Regions from separate parts of the Stenotrophomonas tuberculopleuritidis genome, predicted to be linked through region 1. Evidence: predicted binding sites of a transcription regulator. Region 1 holds the regulator's gene; the other holds the start of a gene.
The links. Region 1 encodes FliA, which starts transcription of late flagellar genes. Its sites were predicted from a motif close to TAAAGTTTNNCNNNCNNNGGCCGATAA; they were not measured.

Region 1 (7,296 bases):
GGGCGGCGAGCTGATGGCACGCATCAAGGGCGTGCGCCGCAAGCTGACCCAGGACGTAGGCTTCCTGATTCCTTCTGTGCACATCCGCGACAACCTGGAACTGCCGGCCAATGGCTACCGGGTGCTGGTGCATGGCGTGCCGGTGGCCACCGCCGACATCCATCCGGACCGCGAACTGGCGCTGGACCCGGGCAGCGCGCTCGGCCCGCTGGAAGGCATCGCCGGCAAGGACCCGGCCTTCGGCCTGGACGCCACCTGGATCCAGCCGCACCAGCGTGCCCAGGCGGAAACCATGGGCTACACCGTGGTCGACCCGGCCACGGTGGTTGCCACCCATCTGTCGCACCTGATCCGCGAGCATGCCCCGGAACTGCTGGGCCACGAGGAAGTGCAGCACCTGCTGGCCAACCTGGCCAAGAGTGCCCCCAAGCTCGTCGAAGATCTGACGCCCAAGGCGCTGCCGCTGTCGGCGGTGGTGCGCGTCCTGCAGAACCTGCTGATCGAGCGCATTCCGATCCGCCAGCTGCGCAAGATCGCCGAGGCGCTGGTCGAACACGCCGCGCACAGCCAGGACCCGGCCACGCTGACCGCGGCGGTGCGCACCGCGCTGGGCCGCTTCATCGTGCAGGAGATCGCCGGAATGTCGGCGGAGCTGCCGGTGTTCACCCTCAACCCGCAATTGGAACGTGTCTTGCAGGAGTCCACGCAGGGCAACGGCGCCGCGCTGGAACCCGGACTCGCTGAGCGACTGCACCAGAGCCTGGCCGAATGTGTCAGCAAGCAGGAAGCCAGGAACGAGCCGGCGGTGGTGCTGGTGCCGGGCCCGGTGCGTTCCGCGCTGGCCCGCCTGGTCCGCCACAGCGTCCCGTCGCTGTCGGTCCTGGCCTACAGCGAGGTGCCGGAAGACAAGCGCCTGAAGCTGGTCGGAACGATCAGCTGACGCCGCCTCCCGACGCGCCAGAAAACAGACACCACCTCCACAACGCAGCAACCGACAGATTCCAAGGGGAACCCGAACCGTGCAGACCACCGACCACCCGCGTTCTCCGACCGCCACTCCGCCGACTTCGTCCCGTGACCACAGCATGAAAATCAAACGATTCGTCGCCGCCGACATGCGTTCGGCCATGAACCTGGTGCGCAAGGAGCACGGCCCCGACGCCGTGATCCTGTCCAACCGCCGGATCGAGGAAGGCATCGAGATCGTCGCTGCCGCCAACTACGATGAGAGCGCCGTGCAGCGCGCCCTGGAAGCCTCGCGCCGCGAGGTGGCCCCGCCGCCGCCGCCGAAGCCGCGCACCGCTGCCGATGCCGTGATCGCTGCCGTCACCCGCCGCCGCAGCAGCACCCCCGCCGCCGAGCCGGTCGCCGCGACCACGTCGGCGGTCGCCGCCCTCGCCCGCGCCGCGGTGGGCGCCACCGGCCGCACCCTGGACAGCGCCGACGAGATCGTGCCGACCCGCGGCAGCACCGGCTTTGCCGCCACCCTGGCCCGCGCCGCCGTCAATGAATCGACGCTGCCCGAACAGATCTTCGCGCCGTTCGCCGAGGCCATCGTGGCCCCGCCGGCCGCCGCTGCGACGGTCGCGCCGGCCGCTATCAACCGCGCCCGTTTCCAGATCGATCCGCCGCTGGAAGACACCGCCGCACCGATCGCCGCTGCACCGCCGCCGTTGCCGATGGCCATGGCAGCCGCTGCTGCGCCGGCGCCGGACCTGGAGACGGTGCCGGTCGCTGCCGCCACGGTCGCCGCCGCTGCGGTCGAGGCCGCGCCGGCGCCGCTGCCGGCCCTGGCCGTGGCCCCCGCATTGACCCTGGTCGCGCCGGATGACGCCGAGATCCGCCACCTGCGCCAGGAAGTGGCCGGCATGCGCCAGGTGATCGAGCGCGAGATGAACCGCTTCACCGACGAGCGCCTGCGTGGCTGCCCGGTGCGCGCCACCGCGCTGGACCTGATGGACGAGTACGGCTTCGACGCCGGCATCGCCCGCGACGTGGCCATGCAGATTCCGCCGGAGACCGAGGCCCACCGTGGCCGCGGCCTGATGCTGGGGCTGATCTCGCGCAAGCTGCCGATCGCGCCGGTCGATCCGATGGAAGAAGGCGGCGTCATCGCCCTGGTCGGCCCCACCGGTGCCGGCAAGACCACCACCATCGCCAAGCTGGCCTCGCGCTTCGCCGAAGCCCATGCCGCCCGCGATGTCGCGCTGGTCACCACCGATACCCTGCGCATCGGCGCCCGCGAACAGCTGTACGGTTACGGCCGCCAGCTCGGCATCGCGGTGCACGAGGCCAACAGCGGCACCGACCTGGACCAGCTGCTGGAACGCCTGAAGGACTACAAGCTGGTGCTGATCGACACCGCCGGCCTCGGCCCGCGCGACCGCGCGCTGGCTGCCCAGCTGCAGTGGCTGCGCGCGGCCCGCCAGGTCCGCACCCTGCTGGTACTGCCGGCCAACACCAGCTTCGGCGACATGGACGAGGTGGTGCGCCGCTTCGGCGCGGCCAACCTGCAGGGCCTGGTGCTGAGCAAGCTGGACGAGACCGGCCGCTTCGGCAACGCCCTGTCGGTGGCGGTGGACCACAAGCTGCCGATCACCTGGGTGACCGACGGCCAGGACGTCCCGGACGACCTGCACCGCGCCAGTGCAGCCAATCTTGTACTTCGCCTTGAAGATTTGCGCCGCGCGGCCGATATGCCCTGCAACCCGGAGTTGAACCATGCCGTCGCGTGAGTACGCCAAGCTGACCACCACCTTCCCGCTGTCGGCCACCCGCAGCGAGCCGCTGGGCCCTGTGCGCACGATCGCCGTGACCGGCGGCAAGGGCGGCGTGGGCAAGACCAACGTGTCGGCCAACCTGGCCGTGGCGCTGGCCGGCATGGGCAAGCGCACGCTGCTGCTCGACGCCGACCTGGGCCTGGCCAACATCGATGTGATCCTGGGCCTGAACCCCACCAACACCCTGGCCGACCTGGTCGCCGGACGCTGCAGCCTGGACGATGTGATCATCGAGGGCCCCAACGGCGTGCTGGTGGTGCCGGCCGCGTCCGGTCGCCGGCACATGGCCGAACTGGCCCCGGCCGAGCACGTCGGCCTGGTCAACGTGTTCTCCGAACTGGAACGCGAGCTGGACATCATGGTGGTGGACACCGCCGCCGGCATCAATGACGGCGTGCTGACCTTCTGCCAGGCCGCGCAGGACACCGTGGTGGTGGTCTGCGACGAGCCGGCCTCGATCACCGACGCCTACGCGCTGATCAAGGTGCTGTCGCGCGAACGCGGCGTGGACCGCATCCAGGTGGTGGCCAACATGGTGCGCGACCCCAACGAAGGGCGCGTGCTGTATGAGAAGCTGACCCGCGTCTGCGAGAAGTTCCTGGCCGATGTCTCGCTGAACTACCTGGGCTGCGTGCCGCAGGATGACTGGCTGCGCCTGTCGGTGCAGCGCCAGCAGCCGGTGGTGAAGGCCTACCCGTCCAGCCCGGCCGCGCTGGCGATCACCGAGATCGCCCGCCGCACCGCCCGCTGGCAGGCCCCGACCGAACCCCGTGGTGGCGTCGAGTTCTTCCTCGAACGCATTCTCAAGCAGCGTGGGGTGGCCGCATGAAAGGCGCCGCCCAGTACAGGGAAGTCCAGCGCTCGGCGGCGAACGAGGTCATCGCCCAGCATTCGGACCTGGTGCGGCGCATCGCCCACCACCTGGCCGCACGACTGCCGGCCAGTGTCGAGGTGGACGATCTGATCCAGGCCGGCATGATGGGCCTGATCGAAGCCTCGCGCAGTTACGACGCCGACCAGGGCGCCTCGTTCGAGACCTATGCGTCGATCCGCATCCGCGGTTCGATGATCGACGAGATCCGCCGTGGCGACTGGGTGCCGCGTTCGGTGCACCGTCGCGCCCGCGATGCGGCAGCGACCATCCGCCGGCTGGAGCAGAGCACCGGGCGCGCCGCCAGCGCGACCGAGGTGGCCGCAGCCATGGACATGCCGCTGCCGGAGTACCTGCGGCTGATGGAGGATGCCTCGCGCGGCCAGGTACTGAGCCTGGAATCGCGCATCGAAGACCAGGGCGAGCTGGATACCGTCGCCCAGGGCGGCCCGACCCCGCAGCAGGTGCTGGAGCGCGGCGAGTTCGGTCGCGAGCTGGGCAAGGCCATCGGCCACCTGCCCGAGCGCGAGCAGCTGGTGCTGTCGCTCTATTACGAGCAGGAACTGAACCTGAAGGAGATCGGTGCCGTGCTCGGGGTGAGCGAATCGCGGGTCTGCCAGATCCACGGCCAGGCAGTGCTGCGCCTGCGTGGCCGGTTGAAGATTTTCGAGGCCGCCGATGCCGGCCTTGAACAATGAACATGCTCGAGATGGCCGACGCCGGGCTCGAGAGCTGAACAACAAAGGAACTCTGCTTTGAACAAGAACATGCGCATCCTGATCGTCGACGATTTCTCGACCATGCGTCGTATCGTCAAGAACCTGCTGGGCGATCTGGGCTTCACCAACACCGCCGAAGCCGAGGACGGGCATGCCGCGCTGTCGTTGCTGCAGAGCCAGCCGTTCGACTTCGTGGTCACCGACTGGAACATGCCGGTGATGACCGGCATCGAACTGCTCAAGGCGATCCGTGCCGATGCCAAGCTGAAGACCCTGCCGGTGCTGATGGTCACCGCCGAAGCCAAGCGCGAGCAGATCATCGAAGCCGCGCAGAACGGCGTGAACGGCTACATCATCAAGCCGTTCACCGCGCAGACCCTGGAAGAAAAGCTGGGCAAGATCTTCGAACGCCTGGCGGCCAGCGCCTGATGGATACCACGGTCGACAAGAATGCCCTCGCCCAGCGCCTGCAGGAAGCCCTGGACGCGCTGGAATCCGGCGACGAAGCGGCCTGGCGCCAGCGCATCGACGGTCTGGTGGCGGCACGCACCCAGCCGATGATGAGCGGCCTTTCGCGGCTGGCGCGCGAACTGGGCCAGGCCCTGGGCGAGCTGCCGACCGTGCCCGACGAAGCCGGCGAACTGGACGACGCCTGCGCACGGCTGGATCACGTGGTGGCAATGACCGAACAGGCCACCCATCGCACCCTGGACCTGGCCGAGGAATGCCGCAGCCTGACCGAGCAGCTGCGCGCCGATGGCCTGCAGCCGGGCCAGGATGCACAGCTTGAGCGCATCCGCCACAACCTCACCGAGATCGCCCTGACCCAGAGCTACCAGGACCTGACCGGGCAGATCATCCGCCGCGTGGTGGGCATTGTCCGCCGCGTGCACGAAGGTTTCGGCGCGCTCGGGCTGCCGCCGGAACAGCATCGCACCGCCCCGGAACTGGCCGGGCCGGCACTGAAGGGACTGGACCGCCACGCGGTCTCGCAGAACGACGCCGACGACCTGTTGTCGGATCTGGGGCTGTAACCATGGGCGCGGTAGCCGACGACATCACTGCCGATTTCATCATCGAGGCACAGGAAATCCTGGATCGCCTCGGCGAACAGCTGGTGTCGCTGGAACAGGCACCGCAGGACAACGAACAGCTCAACGCGGTCTTCCGCGGATACCACACGCTGAAGGGCGGCGCGGGCTTCCTCGGCATCACCGCGATGGTCGAACTGTGCCACGCCGCCGAAGAGGCGCTGGGCGCCGCGCGCGCCGGCCAGGCCGTGCTGCAGGCCCATCATTTCGATGCGGCCCAGCAATCGCTGGATTACCTGCAGTCGATGCTCGATGCGGTGTCCTCCGGCAGCGAACCGGGCTACGCCCCGCCGGAACTGGTCGCCCAGTTCGACGTGCAGGGCGGCGCCGCGGCGGCGCCAGCGGTGGCGCCGGCAGCGGCCGGCACCGGCGACCTGATCACCGACGACGAATTCGAGGCCCTGCTCGACCAGTTGCATGGCGGCAAGGCGCCGACCACGGTGGCGCCGGCGGCGAAGAAGGCCGACGACATGATCAGCGAGGACGAGTTCGAAGCCCTGCTCGACCAGCTTCACGGCGGCGCCGCCCCGGGCGCCAGCGCGGTTCCTGCGCCGGCGCCGGTCGCAGCGGCGCCGCGACCTGCAGCGCCGGCGGCAGCGGCCGCGCGGCCGGCGGCCAACAAGCCGGTTGCCGAAGCCGAGCACACCGTGCGCGTGGACACCAAGCGCCTGGATGCCATCGTCAACCTGATCGGCGAGCTGGTGCTGTCCCGCAACCGCCTGAAGACCCTGCGCACGCGCCTGCGCGACGAAGAGCTGGATCGTGCGGTGTCCACCCTGGACATCGCCACCGCACGGCTGCAGTCGGCGGTGATGCGGACCCGCATGCAACCGGTCGGCAAGGTGTTCTCGCGGTTCCCGAAGGTGGCCCGCGACGTTGCGCGGTCGCTCAAGAAGGAAGTGGACCTGGAGCTGATCGGTGCCGAGACCGAGCTCGACCGCAATCTGGTCGAAGCGCTGGCCGACCCGCTGGTGCACCTGGTACGCAACGCGATCGACCATGGCGTGGAAATGCCCGACCTGCGCGAGGCGCAGGGCAAGCCGCGGATGGGCCACGTGCGCCTGTCGGCGCAGCAGGAAGGCGACTATGTCAGCATCGAAGTACAGGATGACGGCGCCGGCATCGATCCGGAAAAGCTGCGCGCGAAGGCGCGCGAGAAGGGCCTGATCGATCCGGAAGCGGCCGCCCGCCTGAGCAGCGAGGAATGCCTGCACCTGGTGTTCCTGCCGGGCTTCTCGACCAAGGCGCAGGTCACCGACATCTCCGGCCGTGGCGTCGGCATGGACGTGGTGCAGTCGCGCATCCGCGAGCTGAGCGGCCAGATCCAGATCCAGTCCGAACTGGGCCGCGGCAGCCGCTTCCTGATCCGCGTGCCGCTGACCCTGGCGATCCTGCCCACCCTGCTGGTGCAGGCCGGCGAGGATGTCTACGCGCTGCCGCTGGCGCGCGTGATGGAAGTGCTGCACGCGCCGCGCACCTCGCTGGGCTGGTTCGACGGCCGTGCCGTGCTGGACCGCCGCTCGCACACCCTGCCGCTGGTGGACCTGCGGCAATGGCTGGATGTGACGCCCGCCGCCTCGTCGCTGCTGACCATCGTGGTGCTGCAGGCCGGTGAAGCGCGTTTCGGCCTGGTCGTGGACCAGGTGCGCGGCCGCGAGGAAGTGGTCATCAAGCCGCTGCCGAAGGCGCTGCGCGGCCTGCGCGGCTACGCCGGCGCCACCCTGATCGGCGACGGCCGCATGGCGCTGATCCTCGATGTGGACGGGCTGAGATGAATCCCGCCGGGCATGGCCCGGCGCTGCCTGGCGTTGCCCTTGCCGGCGACCCGAAAACTG
Region 2 (7,296 bases), 540 kb from region 1:
CGGACCTGCTGCTGCGGATGGGCGCAGCGACCGTGCCGGTGGACCTCACACGTGCATGGCTGCGCGATGATGAAGGGCACGTGCGCGGCGCGGTCTGGGTGTTGCGCGATGACACCCAGCAGCGTGCCCGCCAGCGCGAGGCGCGGCATCTGGCGGAAATGGATCCGCTGACCGAGCTGAGCAACCGCCGTGGCTTCGAGGCGCACCTGCAGCAGGCGATCACCCGCGTCGAACGTACCGGCCAGGCGGCGTCCCTGATGTACATCGACCTGGACCGGTTCAAGCCGGTCAACGACACCTGGGGCCACCTCGCCGGGGACGCAGTGCTGTGGGCCGTGGCCAGCGTACTGCGGCATGGCGTGCGCGATTCGGACGTGGTTGCGCGCCTCGGTGGCGACGAGTTCGCGGTGATCCTGTCCGGCTGCACGCCGCGGCGCGCGGCCCGCATCGGCGGAGAACTGCTGCATACCCTGTCCAGCCTGTCCATTCCCTGGGACCAGCACCGTCTGCGGATCGGCGCGAGCATCGGCATCGCAGCACTGGCTGCAGGCATGAGCGTCGACCAGGCCGTCGCCGCCGCGGACGCGCAGTGCTACCGGGCAAAAGCCATGGGCCGCAACAACGTGCAGGTGCAGGGCGAGAGCGGAGAGCTGCCCGGCGACGCCGCCGCGGACGGCAGCGACGTTGGTACCGGCTGATCTCAGCCTGTGAGAGCGGGGCGGCGAATACTGCGGCCGTGCCCACTACAGGAGAATGCGATGACCTACTGGAATGCGGAAGCCATTCGCGCCTATGCGCCGGCTGCGGTGGGCTGGTGCCTGGCCGCCTGCGGCTGGCTGCGATGGGAGCAGCTGCGTACCGATCAGCAGGCGCAGTCGCTGCTGCCGGTGCTGCAGTGGGGCGTGACGGTGATGCTGCTGGCCACGCTGGGCGGCATCGTTGCCATCAGCGTGATGCGGTGGCGCGCCGGGCGGCAGGCCACCCGGGAGCACCGACCGCACCCGCCAAGATCGCCACCGCGCCGCTAAAGCGCGGCCGGGTCCATCAGCAGGAACGTGCCGGGCCTGCGCTGGTGTGCATCGATCAGCGGCACCAGACGACGGAAGTGCTCGGTGGCACAGTGCGCATCCAGCGCCGCACGGTCCGGCCAGTGTTCGATGAAGATGAAGTGGCCGGGATCCTTCTGGTCGACGAACAGATCGTAGGCGATGCACAACGGCTCGCGACGGGTCTGCGCCACCAGCTCGCGGTACAGCGGCATCACCGCGTCCACGGCGTCAGGATGGATGAAGTCCTCGGCGATCACCTTGAGCATGACGGTCCCTGCTGCGGAAACGCACATGGTAGCGGCGTCAGCGCAGTACCTGTTCGGCATCCACCAGCTGCACGTCGTGCATCTGGTTGAGGTAGGCCTCGTAGTAGCCCTTGTGCGAAGCGCCGACGATGGCAAGCAGGCGCGTGCCCGGACGCAGCCCCAGCACGTCGCGGATGTTGGCAACCATGCGCAGGTTGCGGGTTTCCCAGTAGGCAACGTAGTTGCGGCCGAAGGCCTTCTGCGAAGGCTCGACCAGCGCTGCGCCGAAGTCCGCCCGGTAGGACTGCAGCCCGACGTCCGGGCGGTTGTAGTCCCGATACAGGGCCATCAGCCCATCCGGCTCGCCGAGCCTGGCGAGCAGCTGTTCGTCCGTGTGCCGGCGCGCGTTCGCATGGGGGTTGTCCCAGGCCTTCTTCATCACGGCGGCGATCGCCTGCTCATCCTCCGCAGGGGTAGGTGAATCGGCGGTGTGGTCGTCGACGGACCACAGCCGTTCCAGGCCCAGGCGGGCGGCGAGCACTGCGGCCAGCAGGGTGGTTTCATTGCGACGGGTCAGGCCCTTGTCGAGGATGCCGACCAGTGCCTCATCCAGGCCGTCACCGGCGATGCGGGCATCGGCGGGCAGGCGCAGCCATTGCACCTGCGCCGAGCCGCGCTCGCCGGCCGCGAGGAACACCGCCGCCAGATGGCGCCGCTGCGCGGCCGTGGGCGCTGCCGGCCAGGTGGCCAGCAACCGTTCCATTTCGACGCTGGCGGCGGCGACGTCCAGGCCGGTCGCTGCGCGGGCCGCATCGGTGTTGAAGCAGTACGAGGCAATGCTGTCGGCATAGCGCGCCGGATGACGGCGCATGAAGTCGCACTGCACGCCGGACACGTCCTCGGTGGCGATCGCTTCAGGACGCCAGCGTGCCAGGCGTTGCAGCAGGGGTTCCAGCAGCGCTGGCTGGAAGGTGTCCGGCAGCCCCGACAGATGCATCGTTCCCAGCACCAGCACCTCGTTGGCGCGGCCGGCGGGCGGGCCCTTCAACTGGTCAGGCTGGAAACTGGGCCGGAATCCGCTGTCACTGGCCAGCGCCGCAGCGCTGAACAGGCCGAGGATGAGGATGGTGCCCGCGCGACGAAGCATGCTGCCTCCTGGGGTTGGGGTTGTGCTGCAGCGTCGGATGCTGCAGCGCCGGGAGCGCCGACGGATGTCCCGTTGGTCATTGCAACCTTCCGCGTGCCTGTTGCATCCCGGCCAGGCAACCCGGACCGGGCCGCCGGGGTTGGCGCTGGCGCCGATGAGGCGCCGCGCTAAAGGTGGCGCCAGGCAGGCCGATAGCTGATCAGGATCCGCACCCGCACCACCGACGGACCTCGAGGCTGCCCCCGATGGGCGGCCCGTGCTGTGTGCTCCGCCGCTGTTGGATGACGATCGCAGCTGCCTCAATGCTTCCTGCCAGTCGCTCGAGTGACGCCGCCCCCGGGCGTCTGTACGTCCAGGCAATTGATGTTGCCGCCGGGCATCCCGCCCGTCGGGTCGCAACCACTACCGGACACCGAGGATCAGACGATGCTTATTCCCGGCTTCACGGCAGGCGCACAGGCGCCGGCCGACGTGCTCACCCGTTGGTCGCCCTGGCGCGCGCTGCTGGGCGCGCTGGGCTCGCCGCGCAGTGCGGTGGCGCTGGCCGCCGACACCCGCCGCCATGCCGAGCTGGAGGCGCAGGTCGCCGCCCTGCACCGCGTGCAGGCGGTCATCGAATTCGCCCTGGATGGCACCATCCTGCAGGCCAACGACAATTTCCTGCAGGCGCTGGGATATCGCCTGGATGAGATCCAGGGCAAGCACCATTCGCTGTTCGTCGATCCCGAGCAGGCGCGCAGCGCCGACTACCGCGAGTTCTGGGCGCGGCTGGGCCGGGGTGAATTCGATGCCGGGCAGTACCGCCGGTTCGGCAAGGGCGGCCGCGAGATCTGGATCCAGGCGTCCTACAACCCGGTGCTGGACCCGCAGGGACGGCCCTACAAGGTCGTCAAGTTCGCCACCGACATCACCGCGCAGAGGCAGCAGGCTGCGGAGTCGGCCGGCCAGCTGGCTGCCATCGACAAGTCGCAGGCGGTGATCGAATTCAGCATGGACGGGCGCATCCTCGCCGCCAATGCCAACTTCCTCGCCGTCACCGGGTACACGCTGGACGAGGTGCGTGGTCAGCATCATTCGCTGTTCGTGGAGCCCGAGTACCGGAGCAGTGCGGGGTATCGGCAGTTCTGGGAAAAGCTTGGCCGCGGCGAGTACGACGCCGGCCAGTATCGGCGGCTGGGCAAAGCGGGCCGCGAGGTGTGGATCCAGGCCTCGTACAACCCGATCCTGGACGCCAATGGACGGCCGTTCAAGGTGGTCAAGTACGCCACCGACATCACCGCACAGGTGCATGCAAGCCAGGCCATGCAGCAGGCGGTGGCGCAGACCCGCGAAGTGGTGGCGGCGGCGAAGGAGGGCGACCTGACCCACCGCATCGCGATGACCGACAAGAGCGGGCCGATCGCCGAGCTGTGTGGCGGGGTCAACGCACTGGTCGAAGCGATGGCCGGCATCATCGGCCAGATCAAGTTCGCCGCCGACACGATTGCGGTGGGAGCGACCGAGATTGCCCAGGGCAACAGCGACCTGTCGCAGCGTACCGAGCAGCAGGCCGCTTCACTGGAAGAGACCGCCGTGTCGATGAAGGGGCTGGCCGAGACCGTGCAGCGCACCGCGACCAATGCGCGCCAGGCCAGTCAACTGGCGGGGGGAGCTGCCGAGGTGGCCGCGCGCGGTGGCCAGGTGGTGCACGAAGTGGTCGCCACGATGGCGGTGATCAATGCCTCCTCGCGGCGCATCGTCGACATCATCGGCGTGATCGATGGCATCGCCTTCCAGACCAACATCCTGGCGTTGAACGCGGCGGTGGAAGCCGCACGCGCCGGTGAGCACGGGCGTGGCTTTGCCGTGGTCGCCACCGAGATCCGCGAACTGTCGCAGCGCTCGGCCGGCGCGGCCAAGGAAATCAAGCAGCTGATCGACGCGTCGGTGGCCAATGTCGGGGCGGGTACCGCGCAGGTCGAAAGCGCTGGCCGGACCATGGACGAGATCGTGGTCGATGTGCGCCGCGTCAGCGACCTGGTGACCGAGATCAGCACCGCGGCCCAGCAGCAGAGCGATGACATCCAGCAGATGAACCAGGCCGTGGACCTGATCGACCAGGGGACGCAGCAGAATGCCGCGCTGGTGGAGGAAGCGTCGGCCGCGGCCCGCAGCATGGAGGAACAGTCCTCGGAGCTGCTGCGGACCGTCGCCGGATTCCGCGTGCAGGCCGGGGCCGGGGCAGGGCACGGCTCCGGCAGTCACGCGCCGGCGTTGCGGGTGGTGTAGCAGCCCGGGGAACGCGCGCCGGCCGGGCTGGCCAGTGGCGATGGCATCGGTTGCGCCAAGGCCAGCGTGAAAACGACAAAGGCCAGGTCGGGGACCTGGCCTTGATCGATGGTGCCGGTGAAAGGACTCGAACCTTCATGGGGTTGCCCCCGGCTGATTTTGAGTCAGCTGCGTATACCATTCCGCCACACCGGCAGCAGCGGGCTAGTGTACCCGACGCTGCACGGCGTTGATAGAGGCCCAGGCTGCCTGCGGCGGGTAGGGGCGCTGTCGGTATCAGCCTGGCGCTGGCTATACTGGAAGGGCTTAACAGGCGCGGGAGCGAAAGCCGATGTCAGCGTTGCAGGACCTGCGGGTGCTGGTAGTTGAAAACGACGAGATGAGCGCGGCGCTGCTGCAGATGCAGCTGGTGCACTCCGGTGCCCGGGTCGTGGGGCTGGCGGCGTCGGTCGCCGAGGCGCTGCGCCTGCTCGAACAGACGACGCCGGACGTTGCCCTGCTGGACTATCGCTTGGCCCGCAATGAAACCAGCGAGCCGGTTGCGGCGGCGCTCGGTGCGCGCAAGGTGCCGTTCGTGCTGGCCACGGGCATGACCGCCGATCAGTTGCCGCTGGCGATGCAGTCGGGCGTGCTGCTGGTCAAGCCGTACCTGTCCGCGGACCTGAGCAGGGCGCTGGTTCGCGCGGTCGGTCGTTCCAGGGCCGATGTGACCTGATCCGGGGCCGGGCCCGGCGCGCTGCGATCGCGTCATGGCGGCAGGCCAGCCAGGGCCAGCGCGACTCAGGCGGCCTCTTCATGGACGTAGCGGATATCCTCGCGATCGTCGAGGATGGCGTACTGCGCCGCCAGGTTGTCCGGGTCCGGGTTCAGCCATGCATCCAGATGCTCGGCGCGGATCGGCAGCACGCCGCGGTCATGCCCGGCGGCGGCGACATCGGCCGGCGGTGTGTCGGTGATGGTCGCAAACGAGAGCAGGTGTCCTTCGGGGCCCTCCCATTCGGCCCACAGGCAGGCCAGCAGCAGGTCGCGCGGCGGATCGGGACGGAACTCCAGCACCCTGTCCTGCGCCTTTTCCCCGGGCTCCAACGTGCGCCCGGCACTGGCGTGGCGCGGTACATGCTCGTAGAAGGCGCGCACCACCACCACGCCATGGTGCAGCCCGAACGCCCCGCGCCAATAGCCTTCCAGGCTGTCGCGGCGTGCGTTGTAGGTGCCTGGATAGAGCACATCGTTGCGGGCCGGTGCGTCCGGCAGGCGGCACTGGTAGCGCATCGGCCGGATCACCCGCTGCCCGTTCTCGCTGACCATCACCGGCGCGTAGGTCCCGGGGAAAATGCGGTTGTCGCGGGGCAGCAGCTGCTCGCGGTGCAGATCGTCCAGCCGTGCCTGGGCGCGTTCGATCCGGTTGCCGGCAATGCGCAGGTCGTTGCGCGCCTTCTGTGTGGGGCGGGTGGCCAGGGTGGCGCTGGCGATATCGCGCCGCTCCACCTGGCGGGCCAGTTCGGCCTGCAGTGCCAGCCGTTCCTGCGCGTGCCATTGCTGGATCTTCGCCACGATGTCGCGGCCCAGTTCGGTGCGCGCGCCGGCAAAGCCATCGTCCATGGCCTTCGGCGTCTTCGGCCGCTTCTTGCCGGGATCGTGGGCGTACAGTTCGGCGAAATCCTGCAGGGACAGCACCGCGCCGAACTCACGGACCAGTTTGGCGTAGTCGGCACGGATCAGGGCGGAGTAGCACATCGATGGGCAACCGGTGCGTGGGTCGCAGCAACTGCGGCGTAGATGCGGCAGGATAGCCCGACCTTCAGGGAGATGCTGCATGAGTGATCCGGCGACGATCCAGTTCCGCGAGGCGGTACCCACGGTGGAAGACTACTGCCAGCTGCGCGCGCTGGCAGGCCTCAGCGCCAAGACCCATGAGGCTGCGACGCGCGCGTTGCCCAATACCGTGTTCGGTGTCTGCGCCTACCAGGGCAGCGAGCTGGTGGCGATGGGCCGGATCATCGGCGATGGTGGCTGCCATCTGCAGGTCTGCGATATCGCCGTGCTGCCGCGGTTGCAGGGGCAGGGCCTGGGCAAGCAGGTGATGCAGCGGCTGAGCGTCTGGATGCAGGGCAATCTGCCGCCCTCGGCGTACGTGAGTCTGCTGGCCGACGGCGAGGCACATCGGCTGTACGCGCAGTTCGGCTTCGCGCCGACCGCTCCGGCGTCGATCGGGATGTATCGGCGGTTCTGAACACCCGCGCGCGTGCAGGCAAAGAAAAACCCCGGCCGAAGCCGGGGTTTCAAGAATTGGCGTCCCCACGGGGATTCGAACCCCGGTCGCCACCGTGAAAGGGTGATGTCCTAGGCCTCTAGACGATGGGGACGCACGAAAACTTCAAGTTGTAGATCCTTCGACGGCCTAATGTCGAAGTGGTGGAGCCAAGCGGGATCGAACCGCTGACCTCCTGCATGCCATGCAGGCGCTCTCCCAGCTGAGCTATGGCCCCATGAAACATCGGATATCTGCCGGGAGCAGAGTCCGTTTGAAACTGGCGTCCCCACGGGGATTCGAACCCCGGTCGCCACCGTGAAAGGGTGATGTCCT

Region 2: a site for FliA is predicted at 2,610-2,636, ahead of Q5Z10_RS13145 (methyl-accepting chemotaxis protein). Genes of this name have one in related genera too.

Annotation. Positions count from the first base shown of each region.
Region 1 is NZ_CP130831.1:2,270,237-2,277,532, reverse strand. It holds gene flhA (flagellar biosynthesis protein FlhA) at 1-940, shown strand, start outside; gene flhF (flagellar biosynthesis GTPase FlhF) at 1,086-2,735, shown strand; gene Q5Z10_RS10730 (MinD/ParA family ATP-binding protein) at 2,722-3,609, shown strand; gene Q5Z10_RS10725 (RNA polymerase sigma factor FliA) at 3,606-4,349, shown strand; gene cheY (chemotaxis response regulator CheY) at 4,407-4,799, shown strand; gene Q5Z10_RS10715 (protein phosphatase CheZ) at 4,799-5,404, shown strand; gene Q5Z10_RS10710 (chemotaxis protein CheA) at 5,407-7,236, shown strand.
Region 2 is NZ_CP130831.1:2,807,313-2,814,608, reverse strand. It holds gene Q5Z10_RS13165 (PAS domain S-box protein) at 1-698, shown strand, start outside; gene Q5Z10_RS13160 (hypothetical protein) at 759-1,028, shown strand; gene Q5Z10_RS13155 (putative quinol monooxygenase) at 1,025-1,315, opposite strand; gene Q5Z10_RS13150 (DUF5694 domain-containing protein) at 1,353-2,441, opposite strand; gene Q5Z10_RS13145 (methyl-accepting chemotaxis protein) at 2,868-4,709, shown strand; tRNA gene Q5Z10_RS13140 (tRNA-Leu) at 4,819-4,904, opposite strand; gene Q5Z10_RS13135 (response regulator) at 5,041-5,424, shown strand; gene Q5Z10_RS13130 (SOS response-associated peptidase family protein) at 5,490-6,446, opposite strand; gene Q5Z10_RS13125 (GNAT family N-acetyltransferase) at 6,526-6,942, shown strand; tRNA gene Q5Z10_RS13120 (tRNA-Glu) at 7,000-7,075, opposite strand; tRNA gene Q5Z10_RS13115 (tRNA-Ala) at 7,123-7,198, opposite strand; tRNA gene Q5Z10_RS13110 (tRNA-Glu) at 7,242-7,296, opposite strand, start outside.